One region of the Roseiflexus sp. RS-1 genome, then DNA from elsewhere that is predicted to be linked to it. Evidence: riboswitches for the same ligand, from Rfam matches in the RefSeq annotation. Region 1 holds a riboswitch; the other holds the start of a gene.
What was found. A riboswitch is a leader RNA that binds a small molecule or an ion and turns the genes downstream of it on or off. The one in region 1 is predicted to bind S-adenosylmethionine.
Positions count from the first base shown of each region.

Region 2: linked by a shared signal. The riboswitch ahead of ROSERS_RS09105 (homocysteine synthase) and the one ahead of ROSERS_RS00325 (homocysteine S-methyltransferase family protein) in region 1 are both predicted to bind S-adenosylmethionine.

Region 1 covers NC_009523.1:71,449-82,151, reverse strand. Annotated here, with positions in the region: gene ROSERS_RS00330 (lipocalin-like domain-containing protein) at 1-236, opposite strand, end outside; gene ROSERS_RS00325 (homocysteine S-methyltransferase family protein) at 247-3,879, opposite strand; SAM riboswitch class I at 4,015-4,163, opposite strand; gene ROSERS_RS00320 (BTAD domain-containing putative transcriptional regulator) at 4,447-8,019, shown strand; gene ROSERS_RS00315 (MBL fold metallo-hydrolase) at 8,009-9,019, shown strand; gene ROSERS_RS00310 (hypothetical protein) at 9,091-9,525, shown strand; gene ROSERS_RS00305 (UvrD-helicase domain-containing protein) at 9,542-10,703, opposite strand, start outside.
Region 2 covers NC_009523.1:2,168,666-2,179,368, forward strand. Annotated here, with positions in the region: gene ROSERS_RS09080 (transposase) at 1-801, opposite strand, end outside; gene ROSERS_RS09085 (DUF346 domain-containing protein) at 1,125-2,159, shown strand; gene ROSERS_RS09090 (hypothetical protein) at 3,398-3,625, shown strand; partial or broken gene ROSERS_RS27350 (IS5 family transposase) at 3,622-4,447, opposite strand; gene ROSERS_RS09100 (zinc-ribbon domain containing protein) at 4,684-5,052, opposite strand; SAM riboswitch class I at 5,296-5,476, shown strand; gene ROSERS_RS09105 (homocysteine synthase) at 5,708-6,994, shown strand; gene metX (homoserine O-acetyltransferase MetX) at 7,182-8,327, shown strand; gene ROSERS_RS09115 (RNA polymerase sigma factor) at 8,513-9,115, shown strand; gene ROSERS_RS09120 (anti-sigma factor) at 9,127-10,071, shown strand; gene ROSERS_RS09125 (SAM-dependent methyltransferase) at 10,417-10,703, opposite strand, start outside.

The DNA of each region.
Region 1 (10,703 bases):
GACTGGAGGTTGCCGGTGTAGTACCACCATTCGATGGCGTACTCCGGGTGTGGTCCGTGGTCGCGGGGGAAGGTGAAGGGACGCGGCACCGTCGCGCGGGCGAAGCCGTCGGCGTTGCCGCCTGCCATTGCTTCGGCGACGGCGAGCCGGGCGCGGGGTTCAACGACCGTCGCCGGTGCACTGCATGCCGCCAGGATTGTCAGCGCCGCGATGAGCGCGAAGATTCGAATAATCATCAGACACCCGTTACGCCAGCGTTTCGGCGACATCCTCTTCAGCGCGTTCGCGGGCAGAGCCGATCGAGAAGTATTTCGCCTCAGGATGGTGGATCACAATCGCCGCCGTGCTCTGCTCCGGCACCAGTTGCCAGGCTTCGGTGAGCGTCACGCCGATCTCAGCCGCTGGAAGCACCCTGAACAACTTCTCGTGCTCTTCCAGGTCGGGGCAGGCGGGATACCCCCAGGAGTAACGCTTGCCCTGGGTTCCTTTCAGCCCCAGTTGCCGGCGGATGAGACGGTTCGTATACTCGGCGAGCGCCTCCGCCAGCGATACCCCCAGCCCATGGATGAAGTACGCACGCGAATAATCGCCGGATTGCTGCAACGTCTCGGTCAGGTCGTCGACTTTGCGCCCCATGGTTACGATCTGCAACCCAACCACATCGTACTCGCCGCTCTCGCGTGAACGGAAATAGTCAGCCAGGCAGAGACGTTCACGCTCCGGTTGACGCGGGAAGACGAAGCGCGTGAGTTCGCGCGGCTGGGCGCCGTTGAGCACCGATGGCGGATCGTAGACAATAACCTCGTGCCCGTCACTCTGGCAGGGGTAGTAGCCATAGACCACTTTCGGCTCGAGCCAGCCATCGCGTTCGGCTTCGCGGATCAGATCGCGCACTTTTGCATCAAAATCCGCCTTCAGGTGTTCCCACTCTTCGCCTTTCGCATTCTTTGCTCCCCACTGAAGCCGGTAGAGCGCATTGCGATCCAGGCATTCGACCACATCCGCCAGTTTGATGCGCGTCAACACGCGCGCACCCCAGAACGGCGGCGTCGGAACCGGCACATCGGTTCGCACCGCCGAGCGCACCTTCGCCGTATCGCTCAATGTTGCGCGCCCCAGTTCCGCCAGCGCCACGCGACCGCGTTGCTTCTTGCCGAGCGCCTCAGCTGCTTCCGCTTTCGTGCGTTCGATGAATGTTGCGCGGGTGGACGGATCCACCAGAGCGTCGACCGTTTCCAGACCCTCGAATGCGTCTTTACAGTAGAAGACGCCAGGTTCGTAAGGAGTGTGGTCATCAACGAACAGAATGCGCTGCCCGTACTGTTTGTTGATCGCCGCACCGCCGACCAGCACCGGGAACTTGAGACCACGCCGGTGCAATTCCTGCACGCAGAGCGGCATCTGCTTCGAGGTGCTCACCAGAAGCGCCGACAGACCAATCGCGTCGGCGTTGACTTCGACCGCCTTCTCGATAATGGTGTTGATCGGCACCTGCTTCCCCAGGTCGTACACCGTATACCCGTTGTTGGCAAGGATCGTATGAACCAGATTTTTGCCGATGTCGTGAACATCGCCGTACACCGTCGCCAGGACGATCTTGCCTTTGGTGACCCCTTCGAGTTTTTCCAGATACTGCTCCAGGTGCGCAACCGCTTTCTTCATCACCTCGGCGCTCTGCAATACGAAGGGAAGGATCAACTGACCCGCGCCGAACAGGTCGCCGACCTCCTTCATCGCAGGGAGCAGCACAGTGTTGAGCACATCAACCGCAGCACTATTGCGGAAGGGCGAGGCGAAGATCGCCTCCCGCGAGGGATGCGCCGGATCGAGGGCGCTATCGTGGATGCCTGCACGCATCTCCGCCTCGCGGATGCGTTCAGCGATGACCGTATCGATATCCTGCTCGATGCCCTCTTTCTTGCGGTGCACGATCTTCCAGTGGACGCGCTGCGCCGCTGTCATCCCCTCCGTCGGATCGACGCGCTCGGTTTTTGCTGCCGATCCGTGCTCCTCGAAGAACTGAATGAACCGCGCCAGCGCCTGCTCGTCGCGGTCGAAGATCAGGTCTTCGCAGACCCTGATCTGCTCCGGCGGAATCTCGGCATACGGCATCACATGCGCCGGATTGATGATCGCCGTATCGAGACCGGCATCGACTGCATGTTTCAGAAACACCGAGTTGAGCGCTGCACGCGCGTACGGTGCGACGCCGAAACTCAGGTTGCTGACGCCGAGGGTGGTGAAACAGCCGGGAATATGCTGCTTCACCAGGCGAATACCCTCGATTGTTTCGATCGCTGCGCGGCGCAACTCGGGTTGACCGGTCGTGATAGGGAAAGTCAACACATCGAAGATCAGCGCTTCGGGCGGCACGCCGTACTCGTCCTGCGCAATCTGAGCGATACGCCGGGCGATTGCCAGTTTACGTTCGGCAGTGTGCGCCATACCTTCTTCATCGATGGTCATGGCGATCGTTGCCGCACCATAGCGCGCCACCAGCGGCATGGTGCGGTCAATCTTATCGCCACGACCGCCTTCGAGCGACACCGAGTTGACAATCGCGCGACCGGGGTAGATCGCCAGCGCCGCATTGAGCACATCGGCTTCGGTCGTATCGATCGCCAGCGGCAGTTCGATGTTCATGGTCAACTTCTTCAACAGTCTGACCATCATCTCACGCTCGTCGGATCGCTCGGTCATTGCCACGCACACATCGAGAATATGTGATCCTGAATCGACCTGCTCGCGCGCGACTTCAAGCACGCCGTCGTAGTCATCGTTCAGCAGCAGGCGCTTGACTTTACGCGAACCGAGGGTGTTGACCCGTTCGCCGATAATGGTCAACGTCCCTTCCTGGCGCAATGCAGCCGCGCGCACCCCCGACGAGACGCTGGGGATGTACTCGATGTCACGCACTTTCGGCGGCGTCGCCGCGCCGACTACCTGGCGCAAACGGCGAATGTGCGCCGGGCGGGTGCCGCAGCATCCTCCAACGACCGCCACTCCATACTCGTGGACATACTCCCCCAGAATGCGGGCGAACGGCTCCGGCTCCATCGGATAGACCGTCTCGCCATTCACCTCGATCGGCAGACCGGCGTTGGGAATGCAGGAGATCGGCTTGCGCGAGTGGCGGGTCATATACCGGATCGCCTCGCGCATATGTTCAGGACCGGTTGAACAGTTCAGCCCGATGACATCGACCGGCATCGCTTCCAGGGTGGCAACGAGCGCTGGCACCTCGGTGCCAAGCAGCATCTTGCCGGAGAGATCGAGGAACACCTGCGCCTGCACGGCGACATCAGGACGGTTAAGATCCGCTTTCGCGCGACGAATGCCGTCGAGTGCTGCTTTCACTTCAAGAATGTCAACGCTCGTCTCGACCAGCAGCACATCGACCCCGCCTTCGATCAGCGCCACCGCCTGTTCGTAGAAGATATCGGAGAGTTGATCGAACGTTATATCAGAGAGCGACGGATCATCGGAAGAGGGCAACTTGCCGGTCGGTCCCATCGAGCCGGCGACGTAACGCGGACGACCATCACGCGCCTCGAACGCATCAGCAACGCGCCGCGCCAGGCGCGCAGCGGCGACATTGATCGCATGCGTCTGATCGGCAAGCCCCCATTCCTCAAGCCGGATGCGGGTCGATTGGAACGTGCATGTTTCGAGCACATCTGCGCCTGCTTCCAGAAACGAGGTGTGGATCTGTTCGATGACATCCGGGCGAGTCATCACCAGATAATCGCGGGCGCCGAAAGTGTTTTCACCGCCATAGTCCGCAGCCGTGAGATGGAATGTATCGATGCTGGTGCCCATAGCGCCGTCGTAGATCAGGACGCGCTCGCGCAGGGCTTCAAGGTAGGTTGGCTTCTTCAAGGAAACACCTCGTGATACTTCATATCCGAACTGTCTGCACGTGATGATCGGGCTGGCGGGTGCGATGATTGCGCTTTCTCGCTTGTGCAGCAAAAAACCCCACGCGCCCGCGTGAGGTTCCGGAAGCCTCATCACCACTCATCTTCCAGCCTGCGCTGCCGGAATTGCCACCCTATAGCCTGCCAGTGTCGAGAAGCGGCGCGTATCGCACCGGCTGCTCGATCCAGTGGCTACGGGTTGGCGGAGCTTCATCGGGCCGGTCCCTCCACTCCTCTGGATGAGCAAATTTGTCTGATAGTATAGCATGGGGAAAGAAACAGCGTCAATGTCAATTGATTCATCGGGTGTGGCATAAATCGTGTACGCACTGGCAGCAGGGGTACATCTATCGCTTCCCTGCGTCACATCCCGCCACCCCGCCACCCTGCCGCAGCCGATGCCTTGCGCTGCGTCTTCCGGTGCGTTATACTCCGCCTGCATCCCGCGTCTGTCATTCTCTGCGAACGCACGACGGGCGTGGTATACTCATAATGCGCTGCATTATGACATTGCGGTAGGGAGACGGGCATGGATGCGCCGCTCAGGATTGCGTTATTCGGCGCGCTGACCGTACAGATCGGTGATCGCACGCTACCCGACTCCGTCTGGCGTTCCCGGCAGGAGCAGCGTCTGCTTGCCATTCTCGCTGCAACCCGGGGGCGGGTTATTGCTGCCGGGCGATTGTGCGAATGGCTGTGGCCTGATTCGGACAGCGCCAGCGCATCGGTAAACCTGCGGAGCGCAATCAGCAACCTGCGTCGTGTGCTGGAACCAGAGGCTGACCGCGCTTCACGCCGGTATATTCTGACCCGCTCCGGCGGGTATGCCTGGAACAGAGAGAGCGGCGCGTGGATCGATGTCGATGAGTTTCTAACGCTGACCGAATCACTCGCCGGTGGTCAGACGACCGGTTCGATGGAGCAGGGTGAGGCGGACCTGGAGCGGGCGATTACGCTCTATCGCGGCGACTTTCTCGAAGATGAGCAGGAACTGGCGTGGGCGGCGATGGAGCGTGAGCGGTTGCGTGCACGCTACCTCGACGCGCTCCGTCGTGTGGCGGAGATCAAACTCGACCGCGGCGACCCGATGGCTGCGGCGGCGCTTGCCGGTCGCGGCATTGCCATTGCGCCTCTCACCGAACCGCTCTGGCGCATCCTGATGCTGGCACAGGCGCGGTCAGGCGACACGGCCGGCGCGCTTCAGAGTTACGAGCGCTACCGTCATCTGCTGGACCACGAGTTGGGCGCTGCGCCGTCGCCTCAGACACAGGCGCTGCATATGGCGATCCTGCGCGGCGATCCTGGTTCCTATGCGCCTGCTGCGGTCTCCTCATCGCACGAAAACCGTCATGATCGACAGCGGATCGAACCGCGCAGTCCACGTGCCGGACAACGTTCTCCGGGATCGGCAGCAACGCCGATTGTCGGACGTCAGGAGGAACTGGCGTTATTGCACCGCTGGCTCGCCGATCTTGATCGGCGTAGCGGCGGAATGGTCACCATCGTCGGTGAAGCGGGGATTGGGAAGACGCGCCTGATAGCAGAAACGCTGCGCACTGCCGCCGACCGGGGCGCATTTACGCTTGAACTGCGCGCCACGCCGCTGGATCAGGGGTTGCCCTTTGCTGCGGTCGGAGAGATGCTGCGCCCCTTGCTGCGCAATGTACCGGAGTATCGTCTTCGTCAACTGCCGCAGTTTGCACTGGCGCAGATCGCCGATCTTTTTCCGGTGTTGCGGGAACGGTTGCCGGATCTGCCTGAACTGTCGGATGTGCCGCCTGAGGAACGGCGTAACCGACAGATCGACGGTCTGTGTGAACTGGCGCTTGCGCTGGCGCGCACACTCCCGCTGGTCGTTGCGCTCGATGATGCGCAGTGGGCGGACGATGCAACGCTGGCGACGGTCGGGCGCCTCGCCCGTCAGGCGTCGCGCCGGGCGTTGTTGCTCATCCTGGCATACCGCGCCGATGAACTGAGTGATAACCCGGCGCTCCACAATCTGTTGCGCACCCTGGGACGCGATATGATCCTGCGTCCGCTGGTGCTGGGTCGCCTCGATGCATCGGCAGTTGCTGAACTTCTCGCCGGACTTGCCGGAGTTGAGATCGGGCGGGTCGCACATCTGGCGCCCCAACTGGTCGCCAGCACCGGCGGCAATCCTCTGGCATTGATGGTGACAGTCCAGGCATTACTGGAGAGTCGCGGGGCGCCATCGCTCGCTGCGTTGCTGCCCGACCTCGAAGCAGGTATGCCGTTTCCCGATCCGACCGAAGCGCCGCAGATGCGTGAACTGGTGCGGGCGCGCATTGATCGATTGCCGCCGCACGCACGCGATCTGGCAGAGCATCTGGCGCTGATCAGTCGTCCGGCGTCACTCGACCTGATCGAACGTCTGGGGGGCGCGGATGCGCTCGAAGCCGCGCAGATCCTGCTTGAGCGTCAGATACTTATTGAGAATGACGATACGCACCTTGCGTTCAACCATGACCTGGTGCGCTCGATCATCGCGGCCACCCTCTCTGCGCCGCAGCGTCGGCGGTTGCACCATCGGATCGGCGCCGCGATGGCAGCGCTTGAAGGGCATCGACCGGAGCGTGCTGCCGAGATCACCTATCATTTTTGCCAGGCTGGGCGTTCTGCCGATCGCGACGTGCTGCGCTATGCGATTGATGCTGGCGATCATGCGCGGCGCGCGTTCGGGTATCGTCATGCGTTGCACCACTATGATGCCGCTATTGAAGCGGGCGAACGTCTCGGCGCTGAGGCGCCGGTCGAGATGATGCAACGCGCCTTTGCCGGACGGTTGCTGACGTGCGAGACGCTGCTGGACTGGAACGGGTTGGAAGAAACCTCTGCGCGCTATGAGCGCTGGGCGACGCAGCGTGGTGTAACGCCGCCAACGCTCGTTGCGCCGCGTCGGTTGGTGCTGCTGCGTGCGCTGATGGGCGATCTGGCGGGCGCCGCTGCAATCAGCGCCGCGCATGCAGCGCGCACACAAAAAGGCGGTTGTGTCGAACCGCTCCCCTCGATTGCTGATATGCTCTGGCGCACGGCGTTGATCCTGCAGCCCGATCCGCTTCCTGCCGCTGCCGAGCGCTCACGCGCTTCCCTGCGCGACCGTCGCAGCAGGGTCGATGATCCGCTTTTCGTCCAGGCGGATACTGTTTCACGTGAAACAGATGAACAGGGCGTCCAGCACGCCGATGTGCTTCCTTCGAATGATGTTGATGCGTCCTGGCGGACATTCCCGTCATTCACTCCGGCCCCTCCTGTTCCAGGCAATCCAGCGGAAGAACTGCCGGAACTGCTCGGACCGGACGAAGCGGCAGCGGCGCTGTTCCAGATCGGATGGGCGGCGTTGATGCAGGGATTGCTGCGCGACGCACGCCCTTGTCTGACACAATCATATACGCTGGCGGTTGAAACCGGTCAGGCGCCGGCCGCCGTCGTCTCGGCGTTGCAACTGGCGCACCTGAACGCGCTCGCTGGCAAGCCTGACGAAACGACTATCTGGCTGGAGCGCAGCCTGGAAACCGCCGCGCGAGCATCCGAAGCGGCATGGGCCTCGATCTGGCCCCGCATCCATCAGGGCTTCCTCTGGTTGATCGATGATCGCCTGGCGCTGGCGGAACAACGCTTTGTTGAAATGGCAGCGCGTCTCGCTGGCGTAGCGGCATTTCAGTCGCACCGCGCCAGTGTGGTCGTGGGGATGGGCATGGTAGCGCTGGCGCGCGGCGACCTGACCGGCGCCGATGCGTATTTTCACGAGGCGTTGCGAGCGCCGCATCAACTGTACGGTTTCATCTATGTCAGCGCGCACCTTGGTATAGCACGCCTCGCAGCGTTGCGCAACGACCTGCCGGGGGCGCGGACGATGCTGCTGCACACCCTCCACTACACGGTGCAACGGGCGCTCCTGCCGGAGTATGTCCGCACCGTCATCGAAGTTGCCCGCATCGAACGTGACTTCGGCGATCCTGCACCGGTACTGGCGCATCTGCGCAGTGCCGCTCGTCTTGCACGCAGCGCCGGACTTGCGCCGCTCGCCGCAGCGGCATCTGCTCTGTCTACCCGTCTGGAGGAGAGTCATCGTGTCCCCTGAGACCATTACCCGTCACGAAGCGCCTGGCGGCGTCCGTATCTATCGCCTGCCGATCCGTGTCTTTCCGAACCTGACAGCAAATGTATATGTGGTCATTGCAGGCGATTATGCAGCACTCGTCGATACCGGCAGCGGATTAGGCGACAGTGATGCCGATCTGCGCACCGCCTTCGCTGCACTGCGTTCCGATTGGAATGAACGTCTGACCTGGACCGATCTGCGTCGGGTCATTATCACCCACGCCCATATCGACCACTACGGCGGTTTGACGGCGCTGCGCAGCCTGACCGACGCGCCGATCGCCGTTCATGAACTCGACCGACGCGTTCTGACACATCACGAGGAGCGGTTCGTTCTGGCGCGCCGCGCTCTTGCCGCATTCCTTCGCCGCGCCGGAGTGTCATCCGCAAAGCAGACGATCCTGCTGCACCTGTACGGTTGGAGCAAGAACCTGTTCCGTTCGGTCGATGTCGCCACGACGTTTCGTGAAGGAGATGTGATTGATGACCTCTTCCGAGTCTACCACGCCCCCGGTCACTGTCCGGGACAGGTCTGCCTTCAGATTGGCGATGTGCTCCTCAGCGCCGACCACGTCCTGCCGCAGACGTCGATCTTCCTGCCGCCGGAGAGTATTACCCTCTCTACCGGTCTTGACCACTACCTCAGGGCATTGCGTCTGATCGATGCGCTGCCCGACATTCGCCTGGCGCTTGGCGGGCATGGCGCCCCAATGGATCACATCCACGACTGGATTGTGCGCATTATCGATGCGCAGGAGCAGCGACTTGAGCAGGTGCGCGCCCTGTGCCGCGAACCGCGCACGATCGCAGAACTCACCGCCGCACTCTACCCGGGCGTCAACGGGTATGAGGAACTGCTGGCGTTGCAGAAAGCCGGAGCGTATGTCGAGTATCTCGATATGCGCGGTGAACTGACCATCGCCAATCTGGCCGATGTTGACCTGGATGAAGGGGTTGCGCCGCGCTACTGGAGGGGGTGAAGAGAGGTGAGAGGTGAGAGGGTTGAAGGTTGAAGGTTGAAGTGGGATGCGGCAATCCAGGTGCACACACCTTGCAGCGCTCAGGTCAGTATACCCTGGTGGTCGGCAGCGAACGGGATGCCGCGACCGGCGCATACGAACTGGGCGTCTATGACCTGCCGCCGCCACGAGAGTTCACCATCGACATCGATGCCGTGATCGATGGTGACCAGCCGGCGCCAGGCGCCGGACGCATCGAAACCCCCGGCGCTAAAAATGTGTATCTTTTCGAGGCGCAGGCCGGTCAGAAAATTATCGTAACGGTCTCCAGACGCGATCCGGCAGTGGGGCAGTTGACGATGACGCTGCGCGCACCTTCCGGGGCGGAGGTGTTCAGCACCTGTCTGGGGTGCGGCGATCCTGGAGAGCAGACCCTTCCAGAAACCGGCGTCTACCGCTTGATCGTCGGCAGCGATAAAAATGAGGGCGTCGGCGCGTTCGCACTGCGGATCGCACCGGCGCCATAATGGAAGCGTTGAACGTTTATACCGGACAGATCAGGTTGAAAGGGCAGGTGTCGCACTGTGAACCAAACGACGGTTCCCAGCGCCGCTCGTGCATCGCTTCGAGCAGACGGTCGATCTTTGCCGTGTGGTTCGCCAGTACCCGCTCAGCGTGCGTGACCCGCACTGTCTCGCCTGTTCCCGTAAAGGCAATCGCAAGTTCATCAGGAGGATGACCCACCTCCTGACGCGCCAGCGCATACAGGATCATACGCTCCGAGAGATGATCATTGCCACGCGGCGCACCGGGCCGCACCCATACCCACCGCGTCACTCCGTCCTGCGTCTCCTCTCGATCAATCCGCACTTCGATCACCCCAGCCGGTCGCCGCACCAGCACGCGCCGGTCTACCCGCTCAGGCGCGATTCGCCCGCTTCGCAGGTCATTCCACACCACCTGAACGTGCTGTAACGTCTCGGTGGCATAGTCTTCGGCGTAGAGCACCGTGTCGAGTTCGTACCGCTGCAACTGACCGAATACCAGCGATCGTACTGCATCGTCATCGGCAGGCAGAACACCCGCACGCGCCTGTTCCGTCAGCGTCCTGACGCATTCGCGGATTGCCTGATGCATACGTAAAAACGGCGAAAGATCGTCGTACAACTGATATACGTACTGATACAGAAAGCGCCGTTTGCAACCGTCGAGATCGATACTCGAAGCCGGTAACGGCATACGCGGCGCTGGTGTGTCGTGCAGCCGCATCGCAGGCGCTGGATTCGGACAGGTTGCCCCGCCGATGACTGATCGAACGATCCAGGGTGCGCCATTCCCGTCACCATCGCCGGGTAACAACGAAGAACGTTCCGCTGCTCTCTCGCCATTGCCCCGCGTCAGTGCGCGACTGAGCACCAACCGGTCACGTGCGCGAGTCATCGCCACGTAGAGAAGGTAGCGCTCCTCCTGGTCTTCAGGCTCGATCGAACCGCGAATAAGACCGGCAGGCAATGACAATCCACGCTGATTGCCCCGCGCCGGGAAGCGTCCCTCCTGCAATCCTGGTACATACACAATTGGAAACTCCAGCCCCTTTGCAGCGTGGACGGTCATGACCCGCACGGCATCCGCCTGCCCGCCGATCAACGGTCGTGGTTGCACACCGGCAGCGCGCAATGCGCGAATGTAGGCGATGAAGTGCGGC
Region 2 (10,703 bases), 2.1 Mb from region 1:
ATGGCCGGCGCCCCACGCCACCGCCAGCGTGCCCGCAATCCGCTTGGGTGCGTGCGTGAAGGCGACCCCCGCGCCCACCCATCCATGCCCCGGTCCGGGCGCCAGACGCAGCACCGACTGGCGCACCTGACCGGTCGGCGCGAAGGTCGACGTGGGACGCACCCGCATGATGGGATGGACCTGCTGCGACCGGATGGCGTGCCACAGCCGGGGGCTCCACAACCCCTGATCCGCCAGCGTGAGGACCTCCTGGTCGAGCGGCAGCGCGCTGCGGGCCCAGCGCAGCATCCGCTCCCAGGGCGGTTCCCACGCGCCCGGTTGGTTCGCCGGGACGATCACCCAGGCGACCGGCAGGGCAGCGCCCCGATAGAGGACGCTCATGCGCAGCAGAACGACGTCAGCGCGCCGATGGGAGGCATCCAGCCCGAGCACGAGCGGTCCGCCGGTCCAGTGCGCGCGAATCCAGCGGAGCAGGTCGGCGCCGCACGCCAGCGGACTGACCACCGGTGGCGCACCCGCCGCAGGTGGGTCGGCGGTGTTTATGAGATGGGCCGGGGCGGCGATCCAGGCGTCCCAGGCGTCCGCCAGGGTGGCGGCACGGGCGATCCCGGCAGTGGCGAGCGCTGGCGCCAGCGCGGGACGATTGGCGCTCCCCGCCAAGAGGGCGCCCAAGACCCAGCGGGCCAGGGCGCGGCGCCAGTGACGCGACAAGCGCGGGAAGAGGGTCTGGATCTGCTGCTGCAGCAACCGTTCCGTGGGCGTGCGGGCCATTCCATCCTCCGTGTCTCGCGATCCTTCCATGATCATGATACCGACGGATCGGCCCGTGCGTTCGGTGGAACGGAAACGGTTGACAATCTGCCTGCGAATCCCCCCCCTTTCAACCCCGTGTGGGAGAAGGGGGTTGGGGGGATGAGGGGCAAAGGCGCACGGGAATGCAGAAAACCGCCCATCTCTCCCAAGAACTCTACCCTTGAGAGCTCGCCCTTCCTCCCTTGAAGTTTACTCCCCTTCATAGTATGATAATGCATAAGCGTACCATGCACCTCATATGTTCTTGCGCTATTCCTCAAAGAAGCAGTACGCATCACCTCAATAACAGCCAGGAGAAAGAGAGAACAGGAATGAACCGCTATCGGGTCTCTGGAGTGCTGCTGGTGCTGGCACTCTGGTTCACGTCTGCTTCATTCGTTCCCCTCCACGCGCGTGTCACACGGTCGCCGTCGTCCGCCGATATGGGTCTGACCACGCTCGTGTTGATGCCGGCAACAACGGGTGATGCTGCGGACAGTCCGGTTGGGTTGTCACCGGTTGCCCAGAGCGGTTGGGGAAACTGGGAAGCGGTTCCCGGCGCGGTGCTGGCGACATCAGCGCCAAGTGTGACGACCTGGAGCCGCGATCGGCTGGAAGTCTTTGTTCGCGGCGATGGCGGTGCACTGCTGTGGCAGACATTCGCCGGAGGGAAATGGTCGGGATGGCGCAACATCGGCGGTGGGCTGGCATCGGCGCCTGCCTGCGCTGCCTGGGAGCAGAATCGGATGAGTTGCTTCGCTCTTCGGCAGGGGAGCAGCGCCGTCTGGCACATCTGGTGGAACGGTGAACGCTGGAGCGAATGGCAGAACCTGGGAGGCATCGCCACCTCAGCGCCAGCGGCGGTCTCGTGGGGAGCGCAGCGGGTGGCGGTGTTCGTGCGCGGCAGCGATAACAAGATGTACCAGGCATACTACGACGGTCAGCGCTGGATCAGCTGGATCAACCACGAAGGCATACTCACCTCGGTGCCCGCCTGCACCTCGCCGGGCGACAATCAGGTGCAATGTTTCGTGCGCGGCAGCAACAATCGGCTCTACCGTCGCGTGTGGAACGGTATCCAGTGGACCATTTGGGAAGACATGGGGGTGAATGCAACCTCCGCGCCAACTGTCGCATCGTGGGGACCGAACCGGATCAGTCTGTTTGCACGGGGCGACAACGGCAACCTGCTGCACCGCTACTGGGACGGCAGTCGCTGGATTGGATGGGAAGACCTGGGCGGCAATATCGCATCGTCGCCTGCCTGCGTCTCGTGGGGCGCCAACAGCCTCGACTGTTTTGCCCGCGGCGTCGATCCGGTCTTCAACACCGATCAGGGATTGATCCGGCGTTCGTGGCGCGGATGAGAAGCATCGTTCATGTGCGCGCATTACTGTATCTTGCGTTGTTTTCATTGATTCTGCGCTCCTGGCGTGGATGAGCAACATCGCTCCGGCGCAGGGCGTCCATCAGTCCAATCGCCAGGAGTGCAGGAATGAGTTTTCAGAATTCAATATGGTCTGGCCTGCGCAGGCGGGCTTCGCATTCCATAGCCGAGGACGTATGGTCTTGGAATAAATAATCCGGTCTAGCCCGCGCAGGCGGGCTTTGCCTTGCATAGCCGAGGGCTTCAGCCCCACGGCTATACGGGATACCGGATTTATAGCAGTTCTCAAATACGTTGACCCTCGTCCGGGTCTGCCGCGTTGCACGAGGCGCCCACTTCCAGCGACGGGTGTGGGGGCACGGCATGCCGTGCCCCCCACGGCGCCGCCTCGAGGTGGCACGTGAAGCGCTCGTTTCCAGCGACGGGTGCAGCCCCGTCTGACAGACCTTGCAAGACCTGCGCGCGCTCTCCGCGCCTCCGCGCCTCCGCGTGAGCCGGTCTGATGCACACAGAGACGCGAAGCACGCGAAGGGATGGCGTACACGGCGTCTGCTTTCGATAGTGGGTGCAACCCTGCCCAACAAGACCAATCTTTGTGAGAACTGCTATAATTCTCAACGTAACTGCTCAGGCATGCGGTTGAAACCGCGCCTGAGCGGACGCTTCGCGCCGGGCGACCGCCTCTGCGATCGCCGTGGCAGCGTCCACGCAGGTGGACGCCCGGCGAAAAGCCTTCCAGAGGCGATTTCAATCGCTGAACGCCAAGGCAGCCTGAGTAGTTGCTTCTCAATCTCCATAATCTAGGAATAATGGTCGATGTATCTGAGAAATGCTGTAATTCTCAATCTCCATCAGCCCGCACGTGCGGAGTCACGCCTGACGACGGACGATGTCGAATGTCTTCTCTTACCGACCGACATGCATGTCGGTCGCCGTGCGGGGAGCGCGATGGTGACTGCGGTCGTCCGAGGAGGTTCAACCTCTACGAGAACTGCTATATACTCCTGAGCTTCGTGACTGCGCAGGGCGGGCGCTGTTCATATAGTGTGCCGGGCGAAGTCTGGGACGGATCATTTCGGTAGTTTCGCAGATGACCGGGAAAACCTGCTGTTCGAGAAGCGGTCAGGGGCACGGTTTGCTCTCCGAATTCGTTATGCGCTACAATATGGCGGGAAACATCGCCATGTTCTGAACAAGACAGATCGCAAGGCGGCTAGCGTGACAGAATCGCAGGGTATTCATATCGGAAAAGTTATTCGTCATGCTGTTGTATTCAATACGCAGCGCTGGCCGGAAGTGCGGTTCAGGATGGATGATCTGCTCGATGTGGTGAATGATTTGTTTGATTTACTGCAAAATCGCAGGATCAGTTATGCACTGGTCGAGGGTATTGCTCTCTTGAGATATGTTCAGGGTCGGAATACTGAGAGCGTGATCAAAAACTAACATCTCGGATAGAGCCGATTCAGGAGCATTGCAATAGAACCGAGATAAAGAAAGGCTTCGCTTGATTCTGGGTTGCGGTTGTTGCGGCGAATAATTATTCGCCGCAACAACCGATTGCGTCCCGCCCACGCAATCGAGCGTTCCACCACCCATCGCTTCGGAATGACCGCAAATCCCGTTTGTCCAGGCGGTTTTTCAATAACATTCAGGCGTATCGCCGTGTTCTGTTGCAGCCATTCATCTAACCCTTTTTTGTATCCCTCATCCACGCGAATCTCGCGCATCCGGGGAAATGAGTGATGATGCGCGGCGAGAAGCCACTCGGCGCCTTCAGTATCCGAAATATCGGCGGGATGGACCAACACGCGCAACAAGAACCCATTTGTATCAACCCAGAATTGCCGTTTGCGCCCGTTGACCTTTTTTTCCCCCATCGTCGCCGCGTTCTCCGCCTGCTTCGGTCGTTTTGACGGATTGGGAGTCCAGGACGCTGATGGACGGCTCCGGATCGCGATTCAACGCCTGTCGCGCCAGTTTCCGCAGCGTATCATTGATTTTGATGAATGTTCCATCACGATTCCATTTGTCGAAATAGTACCGAACGGAACTCATTGGCGGAACATCTTTCGGAAGCATGCGCCATTGGCAGCCCGTACGATTTTTGGAGAGCAGCGCGTTGACGATCGCGCGGCGATCAATTTCGGTCGGACGCCCGCCGTTGGGCGACGGCGCGGTGACGAGTGGCGCGATAGCGGCCCACTGTTCATCGGTCAGATCGGTCGCATCCTTGGTTGGATAGGATCGAAGCGCACGTCGTGGCATACGAAATTGCTCCTCATCAGAACGGCATGGTCGCCATCATGATACCACAAATCCGGTTTTCTGATCGCCCTCTAACCATCACGGGAATGCACACTTCCACAGTTCGTAGCGACAGCACAAACTTTCCTCCCGCTGGCGCCAGCGCCAGCGGGAGGAATCGGGTTTTGCTTGCCGCATTCATTCAAAGGTGCACCGTGAAGATGGCGCAGCACATTGAACCTGTGCGCACACCCTGCCTACCAGCGACCGCGCCCGCTGCTGCGGCGCTGATCCTGGAAGCAGTCGGAGCAGTAGACCGGCTTATCGCCACGCGGCACGAACGGCACAAGCGCCTCACGACCACACGACGCGCAGGTTGTGCTGTGCATCTGGCGCTCGCCGCCGTAACCGCCGCGACCCGCGCCATAACTATCGTTCCGTCCATACCCGTTGCGGTCGCTGTAGCCGCGCCCGCCTCCCGACGTCTTCCGCTGCTGTCGACACGACGGGCAGCGCGTCGGCTCGTTGGTGAACCCTTTCTGGGCGTAAAACTCCTGTTCGCCTGAAGTGAAAACGAAATCCACGCCACAATCCCGACAGGTGAGTGTCTTGTCTGCAAAGCTCATCGCTTGCCAGCTCCTTTTGATGAATGATACCGTACCGTGTCCTTGGTTTGGGGAATGATGAGCCTGAAGACAGCACGCCTGCGAGGATCAGAGGGTGCAGAAGCAGCTCGCTACGACCAAACCTTGTAAAGACAGGAGGAAGTATAGCATACCTTGCCCATTTCCGCCAGATTGCATCCAATGCCGCTTGACAATCTCGCCCAATGTCGTATACTATCTCAACAAACAAGTCAATAAGCGCAACTCTTATCCAGAGAGGCGGAGGGACCGGCCCGATGAAGCCTCGGCAACCTCCGGTGCAGGGTAAGACGTTCAGGTGCTGAGACTGGCGTCAGTGACGATGCCTCCTCACTCCAGGCAACCTGAGCATCTTGTTCACACTGGAAGGTGCCAATTCCGGCAGAGTATATCTGGAAGATGAGAGGCGTGCGCTGCGGGAGTAGATGCCCACCCTGCGGTATCCCCCAAAGCTCACACAGACAGCCCTCATCGTACAGATGAGGGCAATTTTGTTGCCCTCACGCTGCACGAGAGATTGCTTACCAGATGGCAGCGCATCCACCAGACAGGTTGCGCTGCCCTGGCTCTGCTGTTCCTTTGAAACCGTGCACTGGGCTGGTACGCACAATTGCAACACAAGGAGACGATCACCACCATGACAGACGAAATCCGTTTCACCGGCTTCGAGACCCTGGCGCTCCACGCGGGGCAGCAACCCGACCCGACCACCGGCGCACGCGCCGTTCCGATCTATCAGACGACATCGTATCAGTTCAAGGATACCGATCACGCTGCGCGGTTGTTTGGGTTGCAGGAGTTCGGCAATATCTATACCCGGATTATGAACCCGACGACCGATGTGCTTGAACAGCGCATCGCCGCACTCGAAGGCGGCGTCGGCGCTCTGGCGCTGGCATCGGGGCAGGCGGCGGAAACGCTGGGCATCCTGAATGTAGCAGGCGCCGGTGATAATATCGTCTCATCGAGCGACCTGTACGGCGGCACCTACAATCTGTTCCGCCATACGTTCCCGAAACTCGGCATTACGACTCGCTTCGTCGATGCCCGCGATCACGAAGGGTTTCGCCGGGCAATCGATGATCGCACGAAACTGGTCTTCCTCGAACTGGTCGGCAACCCGCGTCTGGATATTGTCGATCTGCAAACCATCGCCAATATCGCCCACGAACACGGCGTGGCGGTGATGGTCGACTCGACCACTGCAACCCCATATCTGTGCCGCCCGTTCGAGTGGGGCGCCGATATTGTCGTCCACTCTGCGACCAAATACCTCGGCGGGCACGGGACCAGCATCGCCGGTCTGCTGGTCGATAGCGGGAAGTTCGACTGGACCAATGGGCGCTACCCTGAGTTTACGACCCCCGATCCTTCCTATCACGGTCTGGTGTATACACAGGCGTTCGGCAACCTGGCATACATCTTGAAGGTGCGGGTGCAGTTGCTGCGCGATATTGGCGCATGCCTCAGCCCGTTCAACTCCTTCCTGCTGCTCCAGGGCATCGAGACACTGGGATTGCGGATGGAGCGTCACAGTCAGAATGCGCTGGCAGTGGCCCAGTTCCTCAAAGAGCACAGCAAGGTGGAATGGGTGCTGTACCCCGGACTTCCGGAGCATCCGAGTTATGCGCTGGCGCAGAAGTATATGCCCAGGGGACAGAGCGGTATTGTCGGGTTCGGGATCAAAGGCGGGCGCGCAGCCGGTGCAAAGTTCATCAACAGCCTGCGCCTGTTCTCGCACCTGGCGAATATCGGCGATGCCAGGAGTCTTGCGATTCATCCAGCCAGCACGACCCACAGCCAGTTGACGCCCGATGAGCAGCGGCTCACCGGCGTCACCGACGATTTTGTGCGTCTGTCGGTCGGGATTGAGACCATCGACGATATTATCGCCGACCTGGATCAGGCGCTGGCAAAAGTGTAAGGACGGGATTGAACGTGCGCAGAGGGTTGCAGAGGGTTTGCGCTGCACCCTCCGCAGCGCCTGGTGCATTCGCAGATGCACAGACGAGACGGTTCCAGGGAACAGGCAGCACCGGGTCGCCTCTGACAGGCGCCCATCAGGATTGAACAAACCAGGACACGTGTGTACCGAACCAGGAAGGCATCCTATGATTGCATATGCGACAGAGCGCGCACCACTCGGTGTCGGTCTCGTCCAGACACGTTACGCCACCTGGCTCGAGCCGCTGCCGCTCGATAGCGGCGCTTTGCTGGCGCCGGTAACGCTGGCGTATGAGACGTATGGCGAACTCAGCCCGGCGCGTGACAACGCCATTCTGATCCTGCACGCCCTCTCCGGCGATGCACACGTTGCCGGTCGTCACAGTCTGACCGATCCCAAGCCAGGATGGTGGGATGCGATGGTGGGACCCGGTCGTCCTTTCGATACTGACCGCTACTTTATTATCTGTTCCAACGTCATCGGCGGGTGTAAGGGGAGCACCGGTCCTTCCAGCATCGATCCGACGACCGGCAAGCCGTATGGTTTGCGGTTCCCGGTCATTACGATCAGCGATATGGTGCGCGCGCAAACACGGTTGATCGACCACCTGGGGATTGATCAGTTGCTCGCCGTCGCTGGCGGCTCGATGGGCGGCTTTCAGGCGCTCGAATGGGCCACGGCGTACCCGGAACGGGTGCGCGGCGCTCTTTTGCTGGCGACAACGGCGCGCTCATCGGCGCAGACGGTGGCATGGAATGCGATCGGACGGCGCGCAATCATGGCAGACCCGCGCTGGCGCGGCGGCGACTACTACGGTCACGAGCCGCCGGTTGACGGGCTGGCGACTGCGCGTATGATCGGGCATATCACCTATCTGAGCGAACCAGCCCTGGAGCGCAAGTTCGGGCGCGCGTTCCAGCGCGGCGGTCCTTCGTACACAATGGCGCAGGAATTTGCAATCGAGAGTTACCTCGAGCACCAGGGTGCAAGTTTCAACGCGCGTTTTGACGCGAATTCGTACCTCTACATTACGAAAGCCATGGATTACTGGGATTTGCCGGCGCGCTACGGTTCGCTGGACGCAGCGTTCGCCCAAACCCAGGCGCACTTCCTCGTCATTTCCTACAGCAGCGACTGGCTCTACCCGACGGCAGAGTCGCTGGCCATCGCCGATGCGCTGTGCCGGAATCAGAAACCGGTCGAGCACATCGAGATCGACTCAATCGCCGGTCACGACGCATTCCTGGTCGATATCGACCAGCAGGCGCCGATCATTGCAGGGTTTTTGGAACGGCTGGAACGGATCCGCTGAACATCGGCGGAATGTTCAGCGTTTTGCACGCACTATCAGGCGCACCTCTGATCTGCTACAATCGGCGTGGCAGACAGGGTTGCGCCTTTTGCTATAATTGTGCAGCATCCGATTGTGAAGATTATCCGTATGACTACTCAGAAAACAGTGCAACACTGCGGGGCAGTGCGATGAGTCAGGTCAGGATGCCAGCCGCTGATTCGTCTGCACTGGACGACGAGGTGTTGATCACCCGCGTTGCGAGTCGCGATAGCAGTGCACTTGAGCAATTGTACGACCGGTATGCGCGCATCGTGTACGCGACAGCGCTCCGCATGCTTGGTAACGCTGAACTTGCGGAAGATATCGTTCAGGAAACGTTCTGGCGAGTCTGGCGGCGCAGTACGTCGTTTGCCATCGGACGCGGACAGGTGGCAGGGTGGATCTTCGGCATCGCTCATAATCTGTGCATCGATGAACTGCGCCGGCAACGCTCCCGTCCGACAACAGCTCAGAATGAGCATGAAGAACAGGCGATGCTCGATCAACCGGATGCACAGAGTGATGTCGTCAGCGCTGCCATTGAACGCGAACGCCGACGGATCATTCTGCAAGCGCTGGCGCAGATCCCGCCTGAACAGCGTGAAGTGCTGGAACTGGCATACTTTCGTGGACTTTCTCAAAGCGAGATCGCCCAGCGGCTGAACAGTCCAATCGGTACGGTCAAAACACGCACAAGGCTTGCGCTGCAGAAGATGCGCGATCTGTTACACAACCAGAAGATAGGGGCAGACGACCTGCACGATTGATGAGCGCGCCAATGACATTGTCGAACTGCGATGAGATCCTGGAACTCGTTCCTGCGTTTGTGCTGGGCGCGCTCGATGCGGACGAAGCCGCACGAGTGGCAGCACATATCACCAACTGCCCCCGCTGTCGCGCCGAAGCGGAGTCGTTCCGCGATGTCGTCGGGTTGTTGCCCTATGCGTCCGGGGCGCTCACCCCCCCGCCGCGAGTCAAACGTCAACTTTTTGCGCGTATTGCCGCCGCACATGATGATGCTTCCACCGAAACCGCACCAGCGTCGCGCCCAATGGCGATGCCCCGTTCTACCCGTCCAGGTCGCTGGGTTTTGCCAGCATTCGCAGCGATGCTGGCGCTGATTATCGGTCTGGGAACAGCGGCATTCGAGGCGCGCGGACGCGCTGACCGGCTTGCAGTGCAACTCGCATCCAATCAGCAGATGCTGCGTTCGATGGAGCTGCAGATAGCCGAGGTGCGCCAGACTGCGACGATAGTAGAGGCGCAACTGCGTGCCAGTGTGCGAGAACTTGATGAGACCCGCCTTCAACTCGCAAAGAGCCAGCAGGAAATCCAGGCGTTGAGAACATCAGAGCGACAGGATGAACAACTCGTTTCGTTCATTGCTGCGCCGCAGACCGTCTCGCGGCCGCTGGGAACGACTGAGCGCGCTCCTGATGATGCAAGCGCGCGCATGTTCATGCAACCGGGGCATAATCGCCTGGTGCTGATGATTTATGGGCTGAAATCCGCCGAACCGGGGAAACTTTATCGGTTGTGGCTGGCGAAAGGAAATCAGCCAATCGCTATCGGCGTCGTTACGGTTGGACCTGATGGGGTCGCCGAATTTGTGGTCGATGCGCCGGAACCGATGGACGCCTATGACCAGGTGATGATTACGCTGGACGAAGTCGATACTGCTGCTCAACCCAGCGAAGAAGTCATCTTCGAGGCGAATCTGTAGCCCCTCGTTGCGGAAATGTTGTCCTGACACGAAACCCTGCTCTCTCTGCGTTACCTCTACCCAATGCATCGGTGATAACGAAGAGCAGAACGATTGAACCACGTGCATTGTTTGCTGCATCCTGTCGCCCTTTTTTCCCTTGCCCTCCGCCTTCTCTCCCGCTCTCAAGGGTAGAATTCTTGGGAGCGATCGCCAGTTCTTTGCGTTCCGGCGCGCTTTTGCCCCTCATCCCCCTGCCCCCTTCTCTCATAAGGGGAGAAGGGGGAGTCTGAGCATCCTGAAGCCTGAAACGAGAGAAGGAACGCAGGGGCTTCCCCAAAAAATCCACCCCGTGTTCTACCAATATCACTCCGGCTTTGCGAGAATCGCAGCGTAGAACTGCAATCCGACGCCTTCCTGATCGGCTTCAGTGATGTAGTCGGAGGGAAGCCCCAGGAACTCGTGGAGCGGCATTAATCCTGTTGGGGGGATCTGCCACGGTCGGCTGAACGCGATGCACTCCTCAAGCGAATAGAGCCAGAAGGGCGATCCCGCCTGACGGAACATGTCGATGAACTGTTCCATGCGCGGGGTCATCAGCCCTGGCATTTTGGTTTCGTAGGTGATGTAGAGCCGGGAACCGGGCGCTGCCC